Regions from separate parts of the Virgibacillus salidurans genome, predicted to be linked through region 1. Evidence: a T-box and tRNA genes for the amino acid it is inferred to sense, from the RefSeq annotation. Region 1 holds a T-box; the other holds one or more tRNA genes.

What was found. A T-box is a leader RNA that pairs with one kind of tRNA and senses whether it is charged. The one in region 1 lies ahead of serS (serine--tRNA ligase), so its partner is inferred to be a tRNA-Ser.
Region 2: it encodes a tRNA-Ser, which carries the amino acid that the T-box ahead of serS (serine--tRNA ligase) is inferred to sense. The anticodon was not compared.

The regions. Positions count from the first base shown of each region.
Region 1 is NZ_CP074373.1:7,748-19,209, reverse strand. Features, by position in the region: gene KFZ58_RS00075 (DUF2254 domain-containing protein) at 1-353, opposite strand, end outside; gene serS (serine--tRNA ligase) at 683-1,957, opposite strand; T-box leader at 2,064-2,302, opposite strand; gene pdxT (pyridoxal 5'-phosphate synthase glutaminase subunit PdxT) at 2,340-2,930, opposite strand; gene pdxS (pyridoxal 5'-phosphate synthase lyase subunit PdxS) at 2,945-3,829, opposite strand; gene KFZ58_RS00055 (serine hydrolase) at 3,849-5,183, opposite strand; gene guaB (IMP dehydrogenase) at 5,777-7,246, opposite strand; gene KFZ58_RS00045 (YaaC family protein) at 7,412-8,368, shown strand; gene KFZ58_RS00040 (carboxylate--amine ligase) at 8,379-9,593, opposite strand; gene gyrA (DNA gyrase subunit A) at 9,753-11,462, opposite strand, start outside.
Region 2 is NZ_CP074373.1:2,698,601-2,710,062, reverse strand. Features, by position in the region: gene menB (1,4-dihydroxy-2-naphthoyl-CoA synthase) at 1-220, shown strand, start outside; gene KFZ58_RS13905 (AMP-binding protein) at 237-1,859, shown strand; gene KFZ58_RS13900 (SDR family NAD(P)-dependent oxidoreductase) at 1,886-2,635, shown strand; gene KFZ58_RS13895 (thiolase family protein) at 2,672-3,865, shown strand; gene KFZ58_RS13890 (3-hydroxyacyl-CoA dehydrogenase NAD-binding domain-containing protein) at 3,917-4,744, shown strand; gene KFZ58_RS13885 (acyl-CoA dehydrogenase family protein) at 4,741-5,889, shown strand; gene KFZ58_RS13880 (enoyl-CoA hydratase/isomerase family protein) at 5,903-6,682, shown strand; gene KFZ58_RS13875 (SDR family NAD(P)-dependent oxidoreductase) at 6,708-7,454, shown strand; gene KFZ58_RS13870 (3-hydroxyacyl-CoA dehydrogenase) at 7,547-8,314, shown strand; tRNA gene KFZ58_RS13865 (tRNA-Ser) at 8,486-8,575, opposite strand; tRNA gene KFZ58_RS13860 (tRNA-Thr) at 8,585-8,660, opposite strand; gene KFZ58_RS13855 (hypothetical protein) at 8,835-9,155, shown strand; gene KFZ58_RS13850 (glycerol dehydrogenase) at 9,308-10,396, shown strand; gene KFZ58_RS13845 (SRPBCC family protein) at 10,464-10,919, opposite strand; gene KFZ58_RS13840 (potassium/proton antiporter) at 11,028-11,462, opposite strand, start outside.

The sequences.
Region 1 (11,462 bases):
AAGATGAAACCAAATGTGTAAACACCTAGCACGTGCTGCGTAATTTTACTCCGCATAAAGTCCTGCAGGGCACGAGGTGAAAACTGCGATGAATATGTCGTTAATACGACCATAATGGTTGAAAAGCTTATCGTTGTCATCGTCAACGTGGCTGTAATTAAAGCAGCATAAAGGTTCTTAGCTATACTCTGACCTGTAAGGAAAATGTTCGGGATGCTATCTGATACTTGAGGGACTAACCAACTATCAATGGCTGTAACTACGCCCACTGCGATTATAGAACATATTCCATAAACAAGTGGGAGAAACCAAAGGCTATCCCGAACACGAAACCAAAATGTGGCATGATTCATTTTTAGCCTTCTTTCTACTATATACACTAATATTCCTGATCATATTACTGGAAAAACCATAAATTTATTCTACAAATATTTAAATTTATATTTTTCCCATTCCGAGGGGATCTATTTAAGATTAAGCAGGCGGTTAAAATAGTCAAAATAATGCTTACGGATGGAGTGAGTGAAGAGTTTATATCCAAGTATACAAATCTTTCAATCGATGAAGTTAGACAACTAAAGCTTACTGTTAATAAAGAGAAAGGTTAAAATATCCTCCTCATCTAATATGAGGTCTGTCCCTCACTACTTTTGCACGTTAGTAGCGAGGAACAGACCCCTCCTTATCTTATTACATCCTTCCCGCCCATATAACCACGCAACACCTCAGGAACTACCACAGACCCATCTTCCTGCTGGTAATTTTCCAAGATAGCTGCAACGGTGCGACCGATGGCAAGTCCGGATCCATTAAGTGTATGCACAAATTCCGGTTTTCCTTTTGTATCTCTTCGGAAACGGATGCCTGCACGTCTTGCTTGGAAAGCTTCAAAATTAGAGCAGGAAGAAATTTCACGGTACGTATCCTGGCTAGGGATCCATACTTCAATATCGTATTTTTTCGCTGCGGTAAATCCTAAATCCCCTGTACACATGCTCATCACGCGGTATGGCAGATTCAACAGCTGCAATACTTTTTCCGCATTCCCGGTTAGCGTCTCTAATGTTTCATAAGAATCCTCAGGTTTTGTAAAATGGACTAGCTCGACCTTATTAAATTGATGCTGACGGATTAACCCTCGAGTATCACGGCCGGCAGATCCCGCTTCTGAACGAAAGTTTGTACTGAACGCGACATACTTCTTCGGCAAGGAATCTGAGGATAAAATTTCCTCACGATGATAATTCGTTACAGGAACCTCTGCTGTTGGGACTAAAAAGTAATCCCAATCCGCAATATGAAAGGCATCTTCTTCAAATTTTGGCAGTTGACCGGTACCTGTCAAGCTTGCGCGGTTTACCATATATGGTGGCAGCATTTCCACGTATCCATGTTCATCTGCATGCAGGTCCATCATGAAATTTAAAAGCGCACGCTCCAGTCTTGCACCAAGCCCTTTATAAAAAACAAATCGGCTCCCCGTAACTTTCGCAGCTGCTTCAAAATCCAATATATCCAAATTTGTCGCAATATCCCAATGAGCCTGTTTCTCAAAAGATAACGCCGGATGGTCTCCCCATGTACGCACCTCTATATTGTCGTCCTCATCCTCTCCAATCGGTACACTTGCATGTGGAATATTAGGGATGGAAAGCATGATAGAATCTAATTGTTCTTCAACTTCCTTCAGATCTTTATCAAGCGTGGAAATTTGCTCGCCAACCTCACGCATTTCCTTGATCGCCGGTTCTGCATCCTTTTTCTCTTTTTTTAAAGCTGAAATCTGCTTAGACGCTTCGTTACGTCTTGCTTTTAGTTTTTCTGTTTCAGCAATTAACCCGCGACGATTTTCATCAAGTTCCCCAAACTTATCCAATGCAGATAAATCCTCACCTCGGCGGGAAAGCTTTTCCTTTACATCTTCAAAATTATTCCGCAAAAATTTCATATCCAACATGTTAACTGCCTCCTGTTAAGGGGTCTGTCCCTCGTTAGATTAACGCATTAGCGTAGTGGGAGGACAGACCCCCCCTAATAAAATACAAAAGACTCCCGCCCCTAAAAATAGGGACGGGAGTCTCATACCCGCGTTGCCACCCTTGTTGAAGAGATGTACTCTTCCGGCTCTCGTGTGTAACGGTACGTAACCGGGTTTACTTAGGGTGGCCGATGCAGACGCAAACAAGCCATTTTTCATAAACCAGTTCAAGGATGGATTCGCAGTATACTTACATCGATTTCCACCAACCATCGATTCTCTAGAGAAAGATATACTGTTACTCGTTCCTATCAGCACTTTTAAAGAACTTATATTATGTTATATCATAGTCAATTTTTTCTTAAGATGCAAGTGTTTGTATAGATTCTTCCACCATATCCACAAAATATGCAATAAAACGATTATCATCTGTCAACTCCGGATGGAATGCTGTACAAATGTAATGTCCCTGTTTCACTGCCACAATCTGTCCCGCGTAAGTTGCAAGAATTTCTGCTTCAGGGCCAATTTCCGTAACATAGGGAGCGCGAATAAATATAGCATTAAAATCATCCGCAACACCTGCAATCTCAAGCTCAGCTTCAAAGCTTGCCACTTGGCGCCCGAATGCATTCCGAGCAACCTTTATATCCATTAAGCTTAAATGCGCGTCCTCCTGGCCTTCAATTTCACTTCCCATTAAAATCAGACCAGCACAGGTACCAAATACAGGCTTTCCCTGCTTGCCAAATTCTAGAATCGCTGCTTGAAAACCATAGCTATCAATTAAACGGCGCATCGTTGTGCTTTCACCGCCTGGCAAAATCAATCCATCAATGTCCTCAAGTTGTTCCTTGCGCTTTATCTCCATGGCTTTGGCTCCACAAGCTTCAATCGACCGAATATGTTCACGAACTGCACCCTGCAGGGAAAGTACACCAATTGTTACCATACTATTCCTTCTTTCTATTCGCTGCGATCCTGCATACGATCATGTCCCTCGATCGTACTCATTTCCAGACCTTTCATTGCGGTACCAAGACCTTTTGAAAGCTCACTAATCAATTTATAATCCTTGTAGTGCGTTGTCGCTTCAACTATGGCTTTGGCGAATTTTTCCGGATGATCGGATTTAAAAATACCGGATCCGACAAATACACCGTCAGCACCTAATTCCATCATTAACGCTGCATCACTTGGTGTTGCAATACCACCTGCTGCAAAATTCACAACAGGAAGACGTCCTTCTTCGCGAACTTCCAATAATAACTCGTATGGTGCGCCGATTTCTTTTGCGAAAGTCATCACTTCGTCCTTAGACATTGCAGTTAATTTGCGAATCTCGGATTGCACTTGCCGCATATGACGTACCGCTTCCACAATATTACCGGTACCAGGCTCGCCCTTCGTCCGAAGCATGGAAGCTCCTTCGCCAATACGGCGTGCGGCTTCCCCTAAATTACGACAACCACAGACAAATGGTACTGTATAATCAGATTTATTCAGATGGAAAACTTCATCCGCTGGTGTCAATACTTCACTCTCATCAATATAATCAACACCCATTGCCTCTAAAACACGTGCCTCCACAATATGACCAATACGCCCCTTTGCCATAACCGGAATGGATACCGCATTCATCACTTCTTCTGTAATGGTTGGGTCAGCCATACGTGCAACACCACCTGCTGCACGAATATCAGATGGCACACGTTCCAGTGCCATAACGGCAACTGCCCCAGCTTCTTCAGCAATTTTTGCCTGCTTGGCATTGACGACGTCCATAATAACGCCGCCCTTTTGCATTTCTGCCATTCCGCGTTTTACTCTTTCTGTACCTGTATTAGCCATATTCATTTCCCCCTTTATTTTAACTAAACAACCCTTTAATCCAATCCACAGATGTAGTGAAAAGGTTAGCGAAAAAGTCACCAACAGCGCCTATTGAAAGCATAAACCAATTATTTTTTTCCACGGAATCATTTGCTACTAAATCAACTGTATTACGACTATCATCAAAAATGTAGCCATGGTCCGTTTCACCATCGTATACAAGTTCTGCTGTTCCTACTTTTTCTCCTTCTTCAATTGGCGCAATTAACTCGCCATCTTCGTTTAAATAATCTTCATCTACCGTATATTCTACACTATATAATTCCTCTTCACCTGATTTAACAGGAACAGTAAAGCTTTCAGCTATTGAAACATCCAATGTATCTTCTTTACCTTTTGCAACCGGAATACTAGACTCATTTTCTACCTGATGTCCTGCAGGGAATAATTCAATCGTTTCAAATTGTTCAAAGCCATAATCCATTAGCTTTTCTGTTTCATTAAATCGCTCTTCTTTACTATCTGTTTTCATGACGACAGAAATCAATCGTTTACCATTACGTTCTGCAGTTCCTGTAAACGTAAAGCCCGCAAGCTCTGTATTTCCAGTTTTTAGCCCATCCATGCCTTCATAATAAAATTGTTCCAGGAATGTAGCGTCATGTGGAAGCATCCAGTTTAAGTTTTCCAATGTATACCCTTCAAATTCGACCTCTGTTTGACTGGATATCTCAAGCGCCTCAGGGTAATTATTCACTAAATGATAGGCAAGTAAGGCTGCTGACTTAGCAGATAATAGACTCGTCTCATCCTCACCTGTTCCCTCAGGGCGATTATCACCTAAAGAGGAATTATCAAGACCGGTTGAATTTACAAACTTATATTCAGGAAGATTTAATTCTTCCGCTTTTTCATTCATTAATGCTACAAATTCTGTTTCCGTTCCTGCTATTAACTCAGCAAGTGCAATTGTTGTCGCGTTATCTGAAAAAATCGCCATTGCTTCATATAACTCACGAACCGTATAGTCCTGATCCTGTCTTAATCCTACGCCGGAAAATGATGGATTAGCAGAAATACTGTACGCATAATCACTGATTTGGGTTGTTGTATCCCAACTAATTTCACCGGCATCGATTGCTTCCAACACAAGATATTCTGTCATCATTTTCGTCATACTGGCTGGTGGCAAGGCTACATCCGGGTCCTTTGCATATAAAACTTTACCTGTCTCTGCGTCAACTAAAATAGCTGATTCAGCATCTAAATCCAATGTATCTGCAGCTTGAGCAGAAATTGGTTGTACAATTACCGACGTTATCAACACAAAACTTGCAACTAAAAATAGTAAATTTTTCTTTATCTGTTTCACTTCCCCGTACCTCCACCAAAAATTTTAACTATGGCTCTTTCGTAAGTATTATTGCTTTTAACTCTTCGCAGTTGATATAAAAGACGACACAGTGACTGTTTGTTATAAGTATTTGCTATAATCGCCGTTCGGGACAGCGAAGGACGAATGCTTTCCGCAGGAGTCATCGCCCTTAACTCACCCGAACTGGTGAGATGGTTCGATATTTTGAATATTGATTCCTAATGCAATTTAACAGCAGTAACCGGACTACCAGCGGAGGAAACACATGAAGGCTCCTGCGGGAGGGAAGGCCTCGGTGGGACCCTCGAGTGCGTTAGCACGAGGAGGGTCGTCACCAGCCGCCCTAAGGTGCGCGAAATGTGTTTTCGGAGCGAATCCCCGCTCTCAACTAGTGTTTGCAAAAGAATTGTCACTGCTTCGTCTTTTATGTCTTTTATGTCAAAAGCAACAATCTTTTAGAAAACAGCCTTAACTATTAATCTCTTTTCTACACCTATATTATTTTACCACAGAAAGAAATGAAAAAATAGATGGGTAAAAGGGGCCCATCTATTATTTTTTCATGAAATTTTAATGAAAGCTCATTTTTACTACACCGAGTAATTCGGTGACTCTTTCGTTATCTGTATATCATGTGGATGGCTCTCCCTTAAGCCTGCTCCTGTAATTCGGATAAACCGGGCGTCATTTCTTAGTGAAACAATCGAACACGCGCCACAATAACCCATGCCTGAACGCAAGCCTCCAATTAACTGATGAATGGTATCGGCAATTGGCCCTTTATAAGCGACTCTGCCTTCAATACCTTCTGGGACAAGCTTCTTCACATCGGCTCCTTCCTGGAAGTAACGGTCTTTTGAGCCAGCTTCCATAGCGCCAACTGATCCCATTCCACGGTATACTTTATACTGCCGACCTTGGAAAATTTCTGTTTCACCAGGACTTTCCGCAACCCCTGCAAACATGCTACCGACCATAACTGCATGTGCGCCGGCAGCTAATGCCTTCACAATATCACCAGAATATTTGATTCCACCATCTGCAATGATCGGAACACCATATTCTTCAGCTACAGCAGCACAGTCATTAATTGCCGTTATTTGCGGAACACCAACACCTGCGATAACACGTGTTGTACAGATGGATCCCGGGCCTATACCAACTTTGACCATAGACGCACCTGCTTTAATTAATTCTTTCGTTGCTTCAGCTGTTGCGACATTTCCAGCAATAATATCCAGATCCGGATAAGCCGCGCGTATTGCTTTCACTTGATTAATGACACCGTTTGAATGACCATGTGCTGTATCAATAACAATGACATCAACACCAGCGCCAACCAATTTTTCAATCCGCTTCATGCCATCACCAGTAACACCTACCGCAGCACCTGCGATCAGTCTGCCTTGTGTGTCTTTTGCTGCATTCGGAAATTCAATGACCTTTTCAATATCCTTGATGGTGATTAATCCTTTTAGAATCCCATTCTCATCCAAAAGTGGCAGTTTTTCAATTCTGTATTCTTGCAGTAGTTCTTCAGCCTCTTTTAATGTTGTCCCTACTGGTGCTGTAACAAGATTTGTACTTGTCATTACTTCTGAAATCATAATGGAATAGTCCTGGATAAAACGCAGGTCACGATTCGTCAAAATACCTACTAATTTTTGCTCTTCAATGGTATTCACAATCGGCACACCTGAAATGCGAAATTTACCCATGAGATGCTCAGCATCATATACCTGATGCTCTGGAGTCAGGAAGAATGGATTGGTTATAACTCCACTTTCCGAACGTTTCACACGATCCACTTGTTCTGCCTGGTCTTCAATCGACATATTCTTATGAATGACACCAAACCCGCCTTGTCGGGCCATTGCTATCGCCATTTCCGCTTCCGTTACGGTATCCATTCCTGCACTAATAAAAGGAGCGTTCAATCTGAGATTAGCTGTCAAGGTTGTTGAAACTTTTACATCCTTTGGCAATACATCTGATTTATCCGGCATGAGCAACACATCATCAAATGTTAAACCTTCTTTGGCAAATTTATCGTCCCGCATCTTCATCCTCCTTTAATTATATATGAATGCTAATGATCAACTTGGTTAAGCTACGTAAGTAATTCTTATTTTTATATACAATACGCCATCAATGAAGCTTTTTCAAGTCGATACTTAAAAATAAATGGATTCGAAATTTTGTATTATTTTAAGAGGAGAATTCGCATGGAAAAAAAGACAATCGAATCTCTATACACCTATTTACAAACACTAAAAACCAGCCAGACCTTTTTGAAAAATTGCTACAAGGATCTGCCAAATAGCGATGCTGGTTTAAAAAGCTTTGAAAACAGTGGAACGTTTATGTTTTACCTGGATCATGGCAGGATTTTTTTAACAGAAGGGGAAAAGGTAGATATCAGACTCAAACCACTTTTATATTTTTATGGACTTGTCCATTTGCTAAAGGCATGCATTCTTACAAACCGGCCCGATTATCCGGAGTCCACAACTGTCCTGGCACATGGCGTAACGGCCAGAAAACGTAAGAAAAAGAACTATACCTTTACGGGAGATGAGGTGAAAATCCAACAAAATGGTTTATTTAGTTATGCCTACAACCATTTATTCAATGCAGAAGTACCACCATTTCAAAAGGTAAAAATGGATACACTGCTTGGACTGATCCCTGAAATGAGTGATTTTTTCTCCTATAGTAGAGAGGAAAAATCTATTTCGATTGGAAAAAAGGCGGCAACTGACTTAAACTTTCCACTCCACCTGCTGGATAGTTATCATTTAACTAAAGCCGCATTCATTCAGCGTGTTCGCGTTTATTTACCAGCTATTTTGGATACAAAAACCTCAAATGAGCAGCTTCATATTAAACTCGAAAAACCGATGCAATGCATAACCGGTCCGTTTTACTTGCATCTGGATAAACAGGAAATATACTTTCCCCGTAGCCGAGATAATTTTTTGTCCATTCATGAGATCATGGTTCATTATTTACTTTTATATAATTTGAGCATGATCAGCCGCTACGAGACAGAGTATTGGGGTGAGCTTATTTCTACCAAATCTGAACTGGATTATGCAATTATTTCCCATTACTTAAACGTAGCTGCTGACAAGATTTCCTTTTTACTTGGTGAATGGCTGTTTGAAAGGGCCCTGAATTAGGATGAAGCTTTTACCATTTATTATTCCTATATTTACGATAATAGTTGACCTGACGTATGAATAAATAGAGTTTACGTTTGAGATTGCGATCTTTTTTATAAAATAATGGATTCCCCCATTTGCCTTGTTTAATGAGACGTTTAACGTCACCTAAAACCTTATCGTTACTGACAAATTTGCGGAGAACGATTTTAGGTACAACGGTAAACAAATACTCTTTGTTTAAATAAGTTAGCGGCTTTTCCTTTCCATAAATGCTGTCATCGGCGATATATTCTGCCATATTATGTCCAAGCGCTGTAACGTAGTAGCTGGATCTCCCTTGGCGAATATTTACCTCAAACACTTTAAATTTGCCGTCACGGGTATCATACTTCAGGTCAAAATTAGCGAAACCCACGTATCCAACTGCTTCCAGGAAGTGTTGAAGCTTTTTCATCATTTCCTCGTTATAGCGCGAAATTACTGCCGTGTAATTTCCAATCGCAGTAGCCGTATGCTCCTGAAGCACAACCTGTCCAAATGTAACAAGCTGTGTCTGGCCTCGTGCATTTGCATAAATAACCGAATCCCACATGTACGTATCATCACCTGGAATAAAATCCTGGATGATAAGCTCATCCTGATAACCACTAGACGTGATCTTATCAATAACCTGCTGAACTTCTTCTTTCGAGCCCACTCTATATACTTTTTTCTGCCCCTCAAATGGATGATTATAATACGCAATACCATTACTTGGTTTTATGATGACTGGATACATCATCTCTTCCTCGAAGGGTTTCGGATGCTTGCAATCATAAAAATAAGTGGTGGGCGTATCAATCCCATGTTCCCCGCAAAGCTTATAGAAGTTCGATTTGTTCTGTAGCTGGTTCATTAACGTCTCATTGATCAAATCAAATACAAAATGTTTCTTTAATTCCGCTTCATTTTCAATCATCAAACGAACGTATACGTCATTTGTTCCTACTAATAGAAGTTTTTTGTTTGTGGAAGCCAGTTTCGTAGCCAGCGTAGTGAGTATGGGAACAAACTGTCCTTCATCTGCTAGGGTTGGATGTATTTCAATTTTTTCAATGACAGAACTTAAATCGGTAAATGCCATTTGCTGTTTACCAATTAAAATCGGTTTGATGTCATATGCTTGGTGAAAAGAGATAGCCATATTATAGGCGTTTATGTCTGTTCCAACAATAATTGGTATGAAAGGTAAATTACTCATCTTTCTTGTCCTCCTGAATTACTCGTTCGAAATTTTATATGTAGATCATTATATCACTTCGGCTTATATATTATAAATAATCGCTCCGATTGCAATACTGAATAATAAATAAGGTAACGTTTCAGACGAAAATCTTACTACGTTACCTCTTCTTTTTATCTATTCATCCGTTGAATTATCTGATTCTACCTCATGCTCTTCTTCTTCCTCAATTCTCGTAACGGTTGCTACTTCTTCCTCTTCCTGTAAGCGAATTAAGCGTACACCCATTGTGTTACGGCCGGTTTCTGAAATACTATCAACAGGAATACGTATCAGAACGCCTGCTACTGTTATCAGCATCAGATCTTCATGTCCGGATACAGCTTTTACTGCGACGACATGTCCGGTTTTATCCGATAGTTTGGATGTAAAAATACCTTTCCCGCCACGGTTGATTCGCCGGTACTCTTCTTCCGGTGTTTGTTTTCCATACCCTTTATTGGTAACGTGAAGGATGTTTGATCCTTCCTCCAAGATTTCCATGGAGACGACCTCATCTTCACCTCTCAGGGAAATACCTTTTACCCCGGCAGCTGTCCTTCCCATGGTTCTAATTTGGGATTCCTCAAATCGAATGAGGTAACCGTTCCTCGTAGCAATTAAGATATCCTTCATTCCATCGGTGAGTCGAACAGAAATCAATTCATCTTCCTCGCGCAATCCAACCGCGATTAAGCCACCTTTTCGGATGTTTTTAAAATGGGAAAGGGAAGTTCGCTTGGATATACCGTGTCTTGTCGTAAAGAAAAAGTAGTAATCCTCACTAAATTCATTCACCGAGATAACGGCGTTGACCCATTCACCTTTTTCTACCTGCAGCAGATTAATAATCGGGATACCTTTTGCCGTTCGGTTAAATTCAGGAACCTCATATCCTTTCGTCTTGTATACTTTTCCTTTGTTTGTAAAGTATAATATCGTATCATGCGTGGAGGTGGAGACGAGATGCTCAACGAAATCGTCCTCATTCGTACCCATCCCCTGAATGCCGCGTCCGCCGCGATTCTGCCTGCGGTAGGTTGATGCCGGCAGACGTTTGATATATCCCTTATTGGTAAGGGTAATAACAATATTTTCCTCAGGAATTAAATCCTCATCCTCGAAAAAGTCTGCCCCACCAACCGCAATTTCTGTACGACGTTTATCGCTAAAGCGTTCTTTCACTTCCGTCAGTTCTTCCCGAATGATTTCGAGTACTTTTTCCTCACTTGCTAAAATAGCCTTTAATTCAGCAATGAGATCCATCAGTTCACTGTATTCATTTTCAATTTTTTCACGTTCTAAACCAGTTAAACGTTGCAGGCGCATATCCAAAATAGCTTGTGATTGCTTTTCGGATAACTCAAAGCGCTCCATTAAACCATCTTTGGCAATGTCCGTCGTTTTTGAATTGCGGATGAGGGTAATAACTTCATCCAAATGATCCAGCGCAATACGCAACCCTTCTAAAATATGGGCACGTGCTTCTGCTTTACGTAATTCAAATGCGGTCCTGCGTTTGATGATCACCTTTTGATGTTCGAGATAGTGTTCTAAGCATTGCTTAATTGTCAGTACCTTTGGCTGACCACCAACGAGTGCGAGTGTATTGATACCAAACGTCGTTTGCAGTGCGGTATATTTATATAAATTATTCAAAACGACATTCGCATTGGAATCACGGCGTATTTCAATCACAATACGCATCCCCGTACGATCGGATTCATCGCGTAGATCTGAAATGCCCTCGATACGTTTTTCACGAACATGTTCTGCTATTTTTTCAATTAGTCTTGCCTTGTTTACTTGATAAGGCAATTCAGTAACAATGATTGTTTCCTTGCCATT
Region 2 (11,462 bases), 1.1 Mb from region 1:
GGAAGCAGCAGAGGAATGGGCAAATAAAATATTGGCGAAAAGTCCCACAGCTATTAAAATGCTTAAATACTCATTTAATGCAGATTCGTCTAATATCCAAGGTATTACACAAATGGCAATGGGAAGTCTTGCCATGTTTTATGATACAAAAGAATCAGAAGAAGGAAAAAATGCATTCCTGGAAAAGCGGCCGGTGGACTTTAATAAATTCAGAAAGTGAATAGGAGGAAGAATTCATGAAATTTGAAACACTGCTGGATGAATCTTACATCAAACAGTATGAAGATCTATGGCCTAATAAAACAATTTTAGATTATCTAAATCGGGCAATCGAAAAAAACCCGGATAAAGATGCGATTATTGATAAGAAAAGCAGGTACACGTATAAGGAGCTAGGCCAATTGGTGGATAGAGTTGCTCTGGGGTTGTTGGAATATGGTTTGGGAAAAGGAGATGTCATTTCTATTCAACTTCCGAACTGGAATGAGTTTATTATTCTTCATTATGCAGCAACTCGGATCGGTGCGATTACAAATCCGTTGATTCCAATTTATCGTGACAGAGAGATCAGCTATATGGTTAAAATTGCAGAATCCAAAATGATTGTCATACCTGACTCATTTAAAGGGTTTGATTATCCGGATATGGTTCAGAGAATTCAAGAACAGTGGGATAATATGGAACATGTCTTTGTTATGGGGGATCGTGTCCCAGAGGGAATGGAACCACTATCCGAACTATTGGTGACCCCATGGGAAGAAATAAAGGATGTCTCTAAGTTAGATGAGATTATATTAGATCCGAATGAACTGACAGAGATTATTTTTACTTCCGGCACAACAGGCGATCCCAAAGGGGTCATGCACACCCATAATACAGTTTGTGTATCAACTGATTATTTTATTAAGCGTCTGCATTTGACTTCGGATGACGTCATGTTCATGCCATCAACATTTGGGCATCAGACTGGATTTGGATATGGGGTGAGGCTGCCAACCCATTATGCGGGTACTGTCGTTTATCAGGATAGTTGGGATCCGAAAGAATTTATCGCGTTGATTAAGAAAGAAAAGATAACTTTTACAGCAAGTGCTACTCCATTCCTGCAGGATTTGGTGCAATATGAAGGAATAGAGAATCAAGATATCCGTTCACTAAGAGTATTTGCGGCTTTTGGGGCACCAATCCCACGGCCAATTGTCAAGGAAGCAAAAGAGAAAGTTAATTTTTCTATTCAGTCAGGTTGGGGTCAGACAGAGAACGGTTTGGTTACATTGACTCATTTGGATGATCCGGAAGATAAACTTACGGAGACGGATGGATGCCCTTTTCCAGGAATGGAAGTAAAAGTGGTTGATCCAAACGGAGAAGACTGTCCTCCAAATAAAGAAGGATCACTACTTACCAAAGGTCCGGCACAATTTGTCGGTTATTTAAAAAGAATGGATATCACACAGGCGGAACATGTTAATGGCTGGTTTATCACTGGAGACAGGGCTGTGATGGATAAAGACGGATATATCCGCATCACTGGGAGAAATAAAGATATCATTATCCGAGGCGGTGAGAATATTCCGGTAGCCTATATAGAAAATATTCTCTATGAGAATTCAAATATTCAGGAAGCGCAGATAGTCGCTATGCCGGACGAAAGATTGCAGGAAAGGGCTTGTGCGATTATTAGCATGAGACCGGATAAAAAGCCTTTATCACTTGAAGAGTTGAAGGAGTATTTTAAAGAGAAAAGAGTAGCAAAACAATACTGGCCGGAATATCTGGAGGTAGTAGAAGATTTCCCGAGAACTGCGAGTGGAAAAATCCAGAAATTCCGATTACGCGAAATGGTAAAAAATAAATAGATATACATCATTTGGAGGGGATATTAATGACAGAAAAAATAGCCTTTATTACAGGAGCAGGCCGTGGGATCGGTAGAGAAATAGCCAAAACATTGGCAAACAAAAATATGAAAATCGTTGTTTCCGATATCAATATGGAGAACGCAGAAGAAACCGTATCCATATTGAAGAAAGAAAAAAATACAGAAGCATTGGTAGTGCACTGCGATGTAACAAAACTGGAAAGTGTGCAGAAGGCTGTGAAAGAAGCTGTGAATCATTTTGGAACGATCGATGTACTGGTAAATAATGCTGGATGGGATAAAGTGGAGCCTTTTCTTAAAAATGAACCGAGTACTTGGAAAACCATTGTAGACATCAATTTGATGGGACAAATTCATACATGTAAGGAAATTTTACCGATAATGATCGAAAACGGTTCTGGTAAAGTCGTGAATGTTGCTTCAGATTCCGGTAGAGTCGGATCCAGTGGGGAAGCGGTTTATTCTGCTGCAAAAGGAGGGATTATCTCTTTTACCAAAACGATGGCAAGAGAGATGGCAAGACATAAATTAAATGTTAACTGTATCGCGCCAGGCCCAAGCAACACTCCGTTCATTGAGGAGATCAGTTCTTACAATGAAGGAATTGTCAAAGCCCTTGAGAAAGCTATTCCATTCAGAAGGTTGGCAGAAGCACAGGATATTGCGAATGGTGTTGCCTTCTTTGCATCTGATGAAGCAGATTATATTACGGGTCAAACGTTATCCGTCAACGGTGGATTGACAATGGCCTGATCTTACAATCAATTACGAACAAGGGGGGATACACGATTGACACAAGCATATATTATTGATTCGGTGAGAACGGCAATCGGGAAAATGGGTGGGACATTGAAAGATGTACCACCAGATTTCCTTGCTGCCCATGTCATTGAAGAGATTGTTAAGCGAACCAGTGCTGAGAAAAAAGAGATAGATGAAGTGATTATGGGGCATACAAAACAAAGTGCGGATACCCCGAATATTGCAAGACTGTCTCTACTGCGTGCAAATTTGCCAGTGGAGACTCCAGGATATACCGTCCAGCGGCAATGTGGTTCCTCCCTTCAGGCAATAAACAATGCTGCACTTCAGATTTCCGGAGGTGCTGCGGAAGTTGTTATTGCAGGAGGAGTGGAATCCATGAGTACTGCACCTTTTTATATGAGAAATGCAAGATATGGGGTGGGTACAGGAAACAGACAACTACTTGATTCAAATACCGAAAGTCAGTTTCGCTCCCAGCCTTACGAGGAGTACGGGGATTTGTCGATGGGATTGACTGCTGAAAATTTGGTGGATAAATATACTATTTCCAGGAGCGAACAAGATGAATTCGCATTAAGGAGCCAAGAACTGGCAGAAGATGCAATTAGCAGCGGTAAATTCGAAAAGGAAATAATTCCGTATGAAGTAAAGCATCGTAAATCTACGGATTTTTTTAAAATAGATGAACATCCGCGGGTAACGAGTCTTGAAAAATTAGGTAAGCTAAAATCCGTATTTAAAAAAGACGGTACGGTTACCGCCGGAAACAGCAGCGGCAGGAATGACGGGGCGTCTGCTGTAATGATGATGTCTGAACATCAAGTTGAAAAATATAGCTTAAAACCAAAAGCAAAGATCCTATCACAGGCTGTATCTGGTGTGTCACCTGAAATCATGGGGATCGGACCAGTCAAAGCCACATATCAGGCATTAAAGCGAGCTAATTTATCACTGGATGATCTAGGGCTGATTGAATTGAATGAAGCCTTCTCGGCGCAGGCACTGGCGGTTATTGAAGAACTCGGTCTTGATTTGAATAAAGTCAATGTAAACGGTGGTGCGATTGCACTCGGCCACCCATTGGGAGCAACAGGGGCTATCCTCATGACAAAGCTTCTTCATGAGATGGAAAGAAGAGAAGAAAAATATGGTCTTGTAACACTGTGCATTGGTGGAGGGCAAGGAATTAGTACGATCGTGGAAAATTGTCAGCTATAGAGAGGAGATTATATAGTGGTTAATCATATAGCAGTAATTGGTGGCGGAACAATGGGCAGAGGAATTGCTTATTCTGCAGCTGTGGCAGGATTTCAGGTAGTATTACAGGATATTTCAGAAGAAGCAATAGGAAATGCCAAAGATTATATTGAAAAACTGGTAGAAAAAAGTGTGGACAAAGGGTATGTCACTACGGAACAAAGAAATAATCTGCATGAGAATCTGACATACACGACGACTCTGGAGGAAGCTGTAAGGAATACAGATATGGTCATTGAAGCAGTACTGGAATTGATGGATCTTAAGATAGATATTTTCAAACAGGTAACGGAATATGCGCCGGAACATGCTATTCTAGCGACCAATACGTCTACGATGAGTCCAACGGAAATTGGAGCTTCTACACCACATCCAGATAGATTTGCAGCAATGCATTTCTTTAATCCGGTGCACCGAATGAAGCTGATAGAGGTAATCAGAGGAATGGATACATCGGATGAGACAGTAGAGGTTATTAACGCCGTCGCTGAGAAAATGGGCAAGGAAACCGTAGAAGTAAATGAATTACCTGGTTTTGTAACAAGTCGAATGAATTGTGTGATTGGAAATGAAGCAATGAATATGCTGATGGAAGGAGTAGCATCTGCAGAAGATATCGATAAAGCAATTAAACTGGGCCTAAACCATCCGATGGGGCCGCTTGAGATGGCTGATTTGGTTGGGCTGGATAGTCGTCTTCGAAATATGGAATACCTTCACCAACAGCTGGGAGAAAAATACCTTCCTTCGCCAATCCTTATCAAATATGTGAAATCCGGGAGGCTAGGAAGGAAATCCGAGAGCGGGTTTTATGATTATGGAAAGGAGTACTCTAGATGAACTTTGAATTGCCGGAAGATATCAAGTCCTTAAAAAAAGGGATCAGAGATTTTATAGATAATGAGGTAGAGCCACGCGCCATGGAAATTGAAGAAAATGATCAAATCCCTGAGGATGTGATGCAAAAATCAAAAGAAATGGGACTATTTGGTCTTAGTATACCTGAAGAGTATGGTGGTCTAGGCATTGATATGGTTGGAAAATGTGCAGTGCTTGAGGAACTTGGCAGAACGCACAATGGATATACTACCGTTATTGGAGGTCACACCGGAATTGGAGGTGTAGGCATTGTAGACATTGGAACAGAAGAGCAAAAACGCAAATATTTACCGGATATGGCATCCGGAGAGAAGATTGGTGCTTTTGCTCTGACAGAGCCGAGTGCCGGATCCCATGCCTCAAATTTGAAAACCACCGCCGAGAAAAAAGGTGATAACTATATTTTAAATGGCAGCAAACATTATATTACAAACGCACCTATTGCGGATATTTTTACAGTTATGGCCATCACTGATCCTTCAAAAGGAGCGAAGGGAATCACTTCCTTCATTGTGGAAAAAGACACGCCCGGATTTGAAGTCGGCAAAATTGAAAAGAAGATGGGACTGCATGGCTCCCATTCATCCGAAATTTTCTTTGAGGACTGTGAGGTTCCTGCAGAGAATATTTTAGGAGAAGAAGACGAGGGGTATATCAATGCCTTGAAAATTCTCGCTAACGGGCGTGCAGGAATGGCAGCTAGAAATCTCGGTTCATCGGATAAATTAATGGAATTGTCACTGGAATTTGCCCATACGCGTGTTCAATTTGGAAAACCAATCTTTGAGCAGCAGATTATACAACATTATCTGGCAGAGATGGCAATGGATATTGAAGCACTACGCTCTTTTACGTATCGGGTCGCATCTAAAGTAGACCTAAAAGAAAAGGTGATAAAGGAAGCTGCGATGGTGAAGCTTTTCGGATCCGAAACATATAACAAGGTAGCAGATCTAGCACTACAGATACATGGAGGGATTGGTTATATTTCCGAATATCCGATTGAGCGATTTTATCGTGATGCACGAATTACGAGAATCTATGAAGGGACGTCCGAAATACAGAAAAATATTATTGCTGGCCAGCTCCATAAAGAGTATGTCTAAGGAGGGAGACGGAATGGAATATAAAAATATTTTACTGGAAAAGGAAGGGAAAGTTGCAGTAATTACGATTAATCGACCGGAAGTAAGAAATGCGCTGAATGGCGAAACAGTAGAAGAATTATTATCCGCTTTAAAAACGGTGGAAAAGGATCAGGATGTTGGTGTCTTGATTTTTACAGGAAAAGGTGAAAAGGCGTTTGCTGCTGGAGCAGATATTAACCAATTGACGAAAAGAGAATCCATGGATGCATTTGCGACGGATAGCATGTCTGATATATACAGAAAAATAGAAAACAGCCGATTGGCGACCATTGCTGCGATTAATGGATATGCGCTAGGGGGCGGATTTGAACTGGCATTATCCTGTGATATTCGGATTGCTTCAGAAAATGTCAAATTAGGGCTCCCGGAATTAAATTTAGGAGTTATTCCCGGAGCAGGGGGAACGCAGAGGCTGATGAGGATCCTTGGAAAAGGAATGGCCCTTGACATGATGTTGACGGGAGAATTTCTAATTGCAAGTGAAGCTAAACAGTTCGGACTTGTATCCAAGGTTGTAGCCCAGGAGGAACTTCTTATTGCTGCCAAGGAAAAAGCAGAACGGATCTTGCAAAAAGGCCCACTCGCAGTTCAAATGGTGAAGCTTTCCGTTAATAAAGGTTTTGATGTGGATATGGATACCGGTCTGGCAATCGAAACCCTCGCACAGGCAGTATTATACGGAACGGAAGATAAAAGGGAAGGGACACAGGCGTTTCTCGATAAAAGATCAGCAGCATTTTCTGGGAGATAGTCTAGTAGTGAGAAGGAGTGGTCTTTTGTATAGTCATTTTAACGGAAAAAATATACTAGTTACCGGATCGGCCAAAGGGATTGGTAGAGGGATCGCTCTCGCTCTTGCAGAAAGCGGAGCAAATGTAGCCATTCATTATTTAGGTTCATCAAAAGAAGCGGAACAAACCACAAGAAAAGTGAAAGAGATTGGTGTGAATACTACCTTTGTACAAGGCGACATTTCAAATTTTGATGATGTCCAAAAAATGAAAGAAGCGCTCGACAGGGATTTTGGCAAGATTAATTATATTGTTAACAACGCAGGATGGACACAAGTCAAACCATTCTTTCAATATGAACCAGATGAATGGCAAAAGGAAATTGATATCTGCTTGAATGGTGTATTAAATCTTGCATATGTATTTATGCCTGAAATGATCGAAGACAGTCAGGGGAAGTTTATCAATATTATAGGAGATTCAGCAAGAACTGGGGATAGGCATTTAATAGTTTCTGGGGCTGCACGAAATGGTGCTGTCAGCTTCATGAAATCTCTGGCTAAGGAAGTGGGTAGAAACGGAATTCAATGTAATACGGTCTCCCTTGGAATGATCGACCAGGGAGAGTTTGATGAAACGATGAAGGAAAAATTAGTTAAACAGTATCCATTAAAAAAGCTTGGTTCAAGAGATGATGTCGCAGGAATGGTTCTCTTTTTACTGTCGAATAATGCTGACTGGGTTACTGGTCAAGTCTTTAGTGTGAACGGCGGACATAGTATGTTAGGTTAATAGATTTTTACAATATATTATAAGAAGGACCAGAGAAAATGACTCTGGTTCTTGTTTTCGGATTTGAAGTGATCTGAACTGGAGGGGAGACAATGAACATTGAAAATTGCAATGCAATTGTTACAGGAGGAAGCTCTGGACTGGGAGAAGCGACAGCCAGGCGACTTATTTCAAAAGGAGGAAAAGTAGTCATATTGGATTTGAATGAAGGTAAAGGAAGTGAGCTCACTGATGAACTAGGGAAAAATGCTCTTTTCATAAAAACAGATGTAACAGATGAATCAGATATGCTGCGAGCACTCGATAAAGTAGATGAAGCTTTTGGTGGATTTAAAGCTTTTATTAACTGTGCTGGAATTTCCAGCGCAGAAAAGACATATGGAAAAAAAGGCCCACATCAGCTTGACTCTTTCTCTAAGGTAATCCAGGTTAATTTGATCGGTTCGTTCAATGCTATTCGTCTTGCCGCTGAACGAATGAGTGCAAACACTCCTAATGAGGATCAGGAAAGAGGAATCATTATTAATACCGCTTCTGTGACAGCGTTTGACGGGCAAATTGGACAGGTTGCTTACAGTGCTTCAAAAGGAGGAATTGTTGCAATGACGCTACCAATTGCCAGGGAATTATCGGAATATGGAATTCGAGTCATGGCTATTGCTCCTGGAGTGTTTGAAACGCCGCTACTTGCTTCATTACCAGTGAAAGCACGCGAGTCATTAGAAAAAATCACACCATTTCCGTCTAGGTTAGGTATGCCATCCGAATATGCCCAGCTGGTACAGAGTATTATGGAAAACCCGATGTTAAATGGTGAGACGATCCGGCTTGATGGGGCTGCACGGATGCCCCCGAAATAAATTGATAGGTGAAAGTATGTGTGGTGAAATTTACTGATGAGTTTTGTGGAGGAGTAAAGGGATATGCTAGAGGTAATCTTTTAAGAAAAAAATGTCAACTAATAATAATGTGCCTACGATTACGGAATCATGGAGGAATATTAATTCAGATATTTGGATGATTCAAACAAAAGGAGAAGGTGGGATTCGAACCCACGCGACGGTTGCCCGCCCTAATGCATTTCGAGTGCATCCCCTTCAACCGGACTTGGGTACTTCTCCATAGTAAAGTGGTGCTGGTGAGAGGGTTTGAACCCCTGACCTCGTCATTACGAGTGACGCGCTCTTCCAACTGAGCTACACCAGCAAAATGTCACAATGAAAATAATACTACTTTTTCTGTTTTTCATCAAGTGGAAAATCTCGTAGTTTGAATGTATATTCCTGGTAAAATCAATTACACACTCCAGGCTGTATATTTTTAAAAAAACAGGGGAAATTAGCTAAAGAAAGATGAAACCGATAAAAAGTGGTGATTGAAGTGAAAAAATTTTCTTTAGCAATTGGTCTCGCGTTGATGATTTTCCTTCCAATGGATCTGCCCAAAGCAGCGGCTGAAGCCAACCCGCAGGAGACAGAAGAGGGGGACTCCGAGCACAATTGGCAGGAATACAGCACCGATTATAATACCATTCAGACTGGTTCGCATGAATATACATATTGGAAAAATTTTATGCGGGAAACGGGAACATGCGAGATTTCCCAACGAATAAAAACAGTTGTGTATTATTGTGATATTCATGACCATACGAAGTCTGAGACAGAAGTGGAAGAAACGACTCATAGTGGGAGACATTCATAAGGGAAGGAGCTGTTGCTTCTTCTCAAAAAGGGGATGTTTCCTATTCCCAAAAACGGGTAAATACAAAGTGAGGAAAAAGTTAGAAAAAGCGAGTGTATAATTGTGAACTTAATCACAATTATAGGTGATTACATTTAAAAGGAGCGGATAACGTGTCAGAGATTATTTTTACCTCACCAAGTAAATATATACAAGGAAAAAACGCATTAAAGAATATTGGTGAGCATGTAAAGGGAATTGGGAAAAAGGCTCTTATTCTTTCAGATGAAGTTGTCTGGGGAATTACTGGAGAAACGATTGAAGAAAGCTTGAAATCGGCAAATATGGATTATCATTATGTCGAGTTTAATGGTGAAGCTTCTCTTACGGAAATGGATCGTGTAACAAAAGAAGGGAAGGAAAATTCGGATGATGTAGTGGTTGGTGTCGGTGGAGGGAAGACGCTAGATACTGCCAAAGGTGTCGCAGAAGGACTTGAGGTACCAGTTGTTATTGTTCCAACTACTGCTTCCACGGATGCCCCAACCAGTGCCTTATCTGTGGTTTATAGTGAAGAGGGAGTGTTTGAGTCCTATAAATTTTACGATAAAAATCCGGATTTGGTATTAGTTGACACGAAAGCTGTAGCTGGGGCGCCACCTGCTTTATTTGCTGCGGGCATTGCTGATGCGATGGCTACATGGGTAGAAGCCAGAGCTACCATTAAAAGTAATGGAGATGCCATGGCGGGTGGTAAAACAAGCATTGCAGCAGAAGCGATTGCCAAAGCTTGCGAGGAGACCATCTTTAATTATGGAGAAGCAGCATATAAAGCAGTACAGGAAGGACTTGTCACCAAGCATGTAGAGGCAGTCGTTGAAGCAAATACATTACTTTCCGGATTAGGATTTGAAAGTGGTGGCCTGGCTGGTGCTCATGCTATTCATAATGGGCTTACTGTGCTGGAAGGTGATATTCATGATCTTTCTCATGGCGAAAAAGTGGCTTATGGTACACTTGTCCACCTGATGCTAGAGCTACATCCAAAGGATGAGCTTCTTAAATATCTTGAATTTTATAAGAAGTTGGGTATGCCAACAACCTTAAAGGAAATGCACTTAGATGAGTTTTCCTACGAGGAATTGCTTAAAGTTGGTGAAGCTGCTACACAGGAAGGTGAAACAATGGGTAATCTTTCAGCGGATATCACTGCTGATGATGTGGCCACAGCTATCCTTGCTGTTGATCAGTTGAGTAATTAAAAGTGTTGCCTAAGAAAAAACACGGATTTCTGTTCTAGCAGAGATTCGTGTTTTTCCTTCTCCACACTTATGTAGCTACCGTTTCCATCGCACGCATCCTTCTGCCAATCGCTTCTGTTAATTGTTTTCCTTTTTTCGGAACTAACGTTTTTAAAACAGGATTAATCATTGGCCCCATCATGCCTTTGGCGGTGATATCGAGGTAGCCTGTCATTTTAGTTTGTCTACCGTTTACGTCGTTTGCTTCGAAATAGCCATCGCCCGTAAAATTTTCATCCACCCCAGTCAAATTAAAGGTTACCTTTGTAGGTGCTTGCCACTCGGTAATGTCTATTTTCAGACTGACTATTTTTTCCATAACTCCGAGATTGCCTTTGAATGTCCAGGTGGATTGCCTATCGCTTATCATTTCGTGATTCATGTAACCGGGCACTAAGGGCGCCCAATTATCCATATCACTAACAAAGGACCAGACATTTTCAATGGGAATATCCAGTTCTATTTGATGCATTCCGCTCGGCATTGGATAGCCTCCTTTTGTAAGTTTTCAACTGTTTAGTGTATGGGTGGACCCCCTTTTTTAGAACCAATTTGCTAGGTTTTATAAATTTGACCCGAAAGCACATGCCCCCTATTCTTTCAACAATTCCTCCAGTGTTTCGCGCTCACTGTCTGGCGTTAAAACATACAATTCATCTTCCTCCTGAAAGATCAATCTTCCATGTGGAGAAATTGTCTCGCCATCCCGGATGATCAAGATGATATTGGTTGATTTCGGAAAACCAATGTCTTGGATCCGTTTGCCATTTAGCTGTGTATCCCTGCCGATTTTGTATTCCACGATTTCCAGTTCTTTTTTACCAACAGATAACAAATCCATGGTTTGAATGGGATTAGACTGTCCGGGTTTTACAAGGTTTAATTTCCTGGCTGCCAGCGAGATGGTCGTACCCTGCAGAACAGTGGATGTAAGAACAACAAAGAATATAACGTTAAAGTATAGCTGGCTGTGTTCAAGTCCGGCAAGCATTGGGAAAATTGCCAGTACGATCGGAACTGCTCCGCG